DNA from 2 places in the Microbacterium sp. Root280D1 genome. Region 2 is predicted to be linked to the other one. Evidence: predicted binding sites of a transcription regulator. Region 2 holds the regulator's gene; the other holds the start of a gene.
What was found. Region 2 encodes LexA, which represses DNA repair genes until DNA is damaged. Its sites were predicted from a motif close to TCGAACANNTGTTCGA; they were not measured.

Region 1: a site for LexA is predicted at 1,155-1,170, ahead of recA (recombinase RecA). Genes of this name have one in related genera too.

Annotation. Positions count from the first base shown of each region.
Region 1 covers NZ_LMJK01000002.1:476,472-478,867, forward strand. The annotation lists gene ASE34_RS08340 (CinA family protein) at 1-383, shown strand, start outside; gene ASE34_RS08345 (helix-turn-helix domain-containing protein) at 525-833, shown strand; gene ASE34_RS08350 (DUF3046 domain-containing protein) at 857-1,081, shown strand; gene recA (recombinase RecA) at 1,367-2,396, shown strand, end outside.
Region 2 covers NZ_LMJK01000003.1:801,254-803,649, forward strand. The annotation lists gene ASE34_RS16370 (prolyl oligopeptidase family serine peptidase) at 1-681, opposite strand, end outside; gene lexA (transcriptional repressor LexA) at 737-1,423, opposite strand; gene ASE34_RS16380 (LysM peptidoglycan-binding domain-containing protein) at 1,706-2,068, shown strand; gene ASE34_RS16385 (histidinol-phosphate transaminase) at 2,160-2,396, shown strand, end outside.

The sequences.
Region 1 (2,396 bases), on a different contig from region 2:
TCTCCGTGCCGGGGGCGTCTGCCTCGCTCCGTGGAGCGATCGTCGCGTACGCCACTCCGGTGAAGCACACGCTGCTGGGCGTCGACGACGCGCTGCTCGACGCGCACGGTCCTGTCCACCCCGACGTCGCTCTTCAGATGGCGGCGGGGGTGCGCGGTGCGTTGAACGTCGACGGGGCCCCTGCCGACGTCGGCGTCTCGACCACGGGTATCGCGGGGCCGGACTCACCTGACGGTCAGCCGGTCGGCACGGTGCATGTGGCCGTGGTGACGCCGGATTCCTCGGTGACCGAGTTGTTTCGATTCGCCGGTGATCGTGCCGAGGTGCGGGCGCAGGCGGTCGACGCGGCGATCGATATGCTCGCTCGGGTTCTGCGGGAATAGGGGATGGGTGCGCTCCGTTATGTCCTATGTGCTCACACCGAAAGCACAGCGTGCGAAGGTAGATTTTGTGAAGGTCGGTAGGACTAGACTGGCGGTCTCTTCGAGGGAGACCTCGAGAAGGCGATCTGGGAGGAGGTTCCGATGATTCTTGTACGACAGGAAATCGGCGATGTGCTGAGGGACTTCCGCCTGCAGAAGGGGCGGACGCTCCGGCAGGTTGCAAGCAAGGCTTCTGTGGCGCTGGGCTATCTCAGCGAGGTCGAGCGGGGCCAGAAGGAAGCATCGAGTGAGATTCTCGCCTCGGTGGCTGACGCTCTGGATGTTCCCATCTCGATCATCATGCGAGAGGTCGGCGACCGGATCTCGGTCCTCGAAGGCATTCAGGTCTTCCCTGATGTCGTTCCGGACGACCTCGTGGCTTCTGTCGAGCCCGAGCTGTCGCTCCACTGAACGTCGGACTCTCATAGCCTCTGATGCGACGTAGTGAGTTCCTCCGCGCAGTCGATGCGGAATTCGGCGGTCGCGGGTCATCTCTGATCAGCGACCTCGTTCTGACTCAGCTCGCCGGGCGCACTGCCGACGAAGCGCTGGACGCTGGCGTCGCACCGCGCGAGATCTGGCTGGCGCTGTGCGCCGAGACGGATGTCCCCCTGGAGCGGCGACACGGTGCAGGTCGTCTGGAGCCGCGCAAGCGATGACCCTCTGAGGCGTTCGCGGCGAGGGCCGCGTTCGAGGCGGTTTCGATTTGCGACACGCCGAGACGGCGTGTCGTCGAATATGTGTTCGAAACGGGCGTAGTCTTCTGCACAAGTGGTTCAGAGACGTTTCTCTCCCTGTTTCGCGGTGCTGACGACGCAATGTCGGAGGCTCCTCCTACGGTGAAGAACAAGCCGAAGAGCCATACGCCTTGTCGGAGAGTTCCGCCCAGCCGGGAGGACCGCGACAGCCTACAGGCGGCACCACGCGAGCATAAGGAGCACGTCATGCCATCACCCGCTGACCGCGAGAAGTCCCTCGAGACCGCCCTCGCCCAGATCGATCGTCAGTTCGGAAAGGGCTCGGTCATGAGACTGGGCAGCGACGAGCGTGCGCCTGTCGCCGTCATTCCGACCGGTTCCATCGCTCTCGATGTCGCCCTCGGCGTCGGAGGACTGCCGCGTGGACGAATCGTCGAGATCTACGGTCCTGAGTCGTCGGGTAAGACGACGCTCACCCTCCACGCGATCGCCAACGCTCAGCGCGCTGGCGGAATCGCTGCCTTCATCGACGCCGAGCACGCGCTCGACCCTGACTACGCCGCGAAGCTCGGTGTCGACATCGACGCCCTTCTCGTCTCGCAGCCCGACACGGGTGAGCAGGCGCTCGAGATCGCGGACATGCTCGTCCGCTCCGGGGCGATCGACCTGATCGTCATCGACTCCGTGGCCGCGCTCGTGCCTCGAGCCGAGATCGAGGGCGAGATGGGTGACTCCCACGTGGGTCTGCAGGCTCGTCTGATGTCTCAGGCGCTGCGAAAGCTCACCGGTGGGCTCAACCAGACGAACACCACGATGATCTTCATCAACCAGCTGCGAGAGAAGATCGGTGTCTTCTTCGGCTCGCCGGAGACCACCGCGGGTGGAAAGGCGCTGAAGTTCTACGCGTCCGTCCGAATGGACATCCGCCGAATCGAGACTCTGAAGGACGGCACCGACGCAGTCGGAAACCGTACGAGGGTCAAGGTCGTGAAGAACAAGATGGCTCCGCCGTTCAAGCAGGCTGAGTTCGACATCCTCTACGGCGTCGGCATCTCCCGTGAGGGCAGCCTGATCGACTTCGGTGTGGAGCACGGCATCGTCAAGAAGTCCGGGTCCTGGTACACCTATGACGGTGACCAGCTGGGACAGGGCAAGGAGAACGCGCGAACGTTCCTGCTCAAGAACCCCGACATCGCGCTGGCGATCGAGACCCAGATCAAGCAGAAGCTCGGCATCGGAGGAGCCACCGAGGCACATGCTGACGAGCTCGCCGAGC
Region 2 (2,396 bases):
GGGATCGTCGGAGTACACGATCTCGTCGTCAGCCGTCCACTCGGGCTGCAGCGCGGCGCGAGTGGACAGCTCTGTGCGCGCGGTGCCGTCCGAGATCACCAACGACGCTCGCTGCCACGGCATCCGATCGCCGGACCACTCGACCCACGCGGCACGAGAACCGTCGGGAGACAGTGCCGGATGAGCGTAGAACGACTCGCCTTCGACGAGGGTCTTCAACAGCGCAGGCCGGTCGGATGCCGACCCGTCGGTCGGGATCTCGACGATGGCGCGTCGGTGAGGGGAGACGGACAGATCCTCCCGCACGGCGAACAGGCGGCCGCTCTGCAGACGCAGACCGCCGTGCGCCGGGCCCGGGGGTGTCAGAGGAACGGGGACACCGCCGCGGGGCATGCGGTGCACGCGCTGATCCTTGGCATCGACGAAGTACAGCGTGCCGTCGGCATCCGCGGTCCACGCCCCGCCGCCGTACTCGTGCACGCGAGACCGAGCACTCCATGGCGCGGGAAGGATCTCGGCACCCGTCGAACTTCGCACGGTCAGGCGACCGCCCTCGGCAGGGATCGACTCACCCCACCAGATCTCGTCAGCCACGAAGGCGCTGCCATCGATCCGCGGAGACGACGCGGCGATCCGGTCGGGGGTGAACGGAGAGGTCCAGGTACCGAACGGCGACGACATGGTTCGAGCCTATGGTGCGTCGACGCCCGCCGTCACCGGCAGGGTGGGAGGGGAGTCAGACCGCGCGCAGCACGGCGACGATCTTGCCGAGGATGACGGACTCGTCGCCGAGGATCGGCTCGAATGCGGAGTTGCGAGGCAGCAGCCAGGTGTGGCCGTCGCGTCGACGGAGAACCTTCACCGTCGCCTCGCCGTCGAGCATGGCGGCGACGATCTCGCCGTTCTCGGCGCTGCTCTGCGACCGCACCACGACCCAGTCGCCGTCGCAGATCGCCGCATCGATCATCGATTCGCCGGACACCTTGAGCATGAACAGGTCGCCCTTGCCGACGAGCTGCCGGGGGAGCGGGAAGATCTCCTCGACCTGCTGGTCGGCGGTGATCGGGACACCTGCGGCGATGCGGCCGACGAGCGGCACGAGCGCCGCATCGCCCACGGGGGTCGCCACATCGGCGGGATTCTCTCCGCTGGTGCCGGGGAGGTCGATGAGCACTTCCATGGCACGGGTCTTGCCGGGGTCGCGTCGCAGATATCCGCTCAGCTCGAGCTGGCCGAGCTGGTGGGTCACGCTGGACAGCGACTTGAGGCCCACGGCGTCGCCGATCTCTCTCATGCTCGGCGGGTACCCGTGACGGCTGATCGACGTCTGGATGACCTCGAGGATCGCCATCTGCTTGGGACTCAGGCTCTTGCGGCGACGGGTGCGCGGGACGTCGGCGTCGGGGGCGGAGATGTCGCTCATGGTGCTCCTCAGGTGTGCGATTCCGGCGTCTCAGTTCGAATGTCGGAGGCCCGTGGTGGGGTGTTGACATCGAAACCGTATCCGAGAATCGCGCCGAAGTGGAAGATCTGTTCGAGCGTGTCGGCCGATTCCCGGACTTCTGTTTCGAAGAACGCTTGACAGATGTTCGAATTCGAAGATAACTTCGGAACGTAGCTTCGCATTCACGGCTCCCGGCCGAGGCGCGAATGCGAACGCTACGCCAACTTCACCGCCCACGCGGTAGATGCAGAGGAGCACGACATGAGCACCATCACCTTCAGCAGTGCAGCAGTCCTTCCGGCTCGTCCGGCGACGCGGCTCAAGCTGACGGCGCGCGGTCGACGTGTCGTTCTCGCTGTCGCGGCCGTGCCGCTCGCAGCCGGGATCGCATTCGCCGCACTCAGCGGCGGCAGTGCGATGGCCTCAGGCGAACAGACCGCCACGGCATCGTTCGCGACGGTGACGGTGATGCCCGGCGACACGCTGTGGTCGATCGCCGAGAGCGTGGCCCCCGGCGCGGATCCGCGCGACGTGATCGGCGACATCACGCGTCTGAACCTGCTGCGCGGCGGCGAGCTGCAGATCGGCCAGGAGCTGGCGATTCCGGCGCAGTATTCGGAATGAACCCGTGAGGGCCGTTCGATCGAGCGGTGCGGCGCGGATGCGCGTTCACACTCCGTCACCACGGGCGTCTGTGTAGCGAAGGCGGCCTACCATGGGAAGGGTGACTGCATCACTCGCCGACCTCCCTCTTCGCGACGACCTCCGAGGGCTCACGCCCTATGGAGCGCCGCAAGCGCCTCTTCCGATCGCACTCAACGTCAACGAGAACACGCATCCGGTTCCCGACGCGGTCGCCAGTGACATCCTGGACGACATCGCGGTCGCGCTCCGCGATGTCAACCGCTACCCGGATCGCGAGTTCACCACGCTCCGGGAAGGGTTCGCGGAG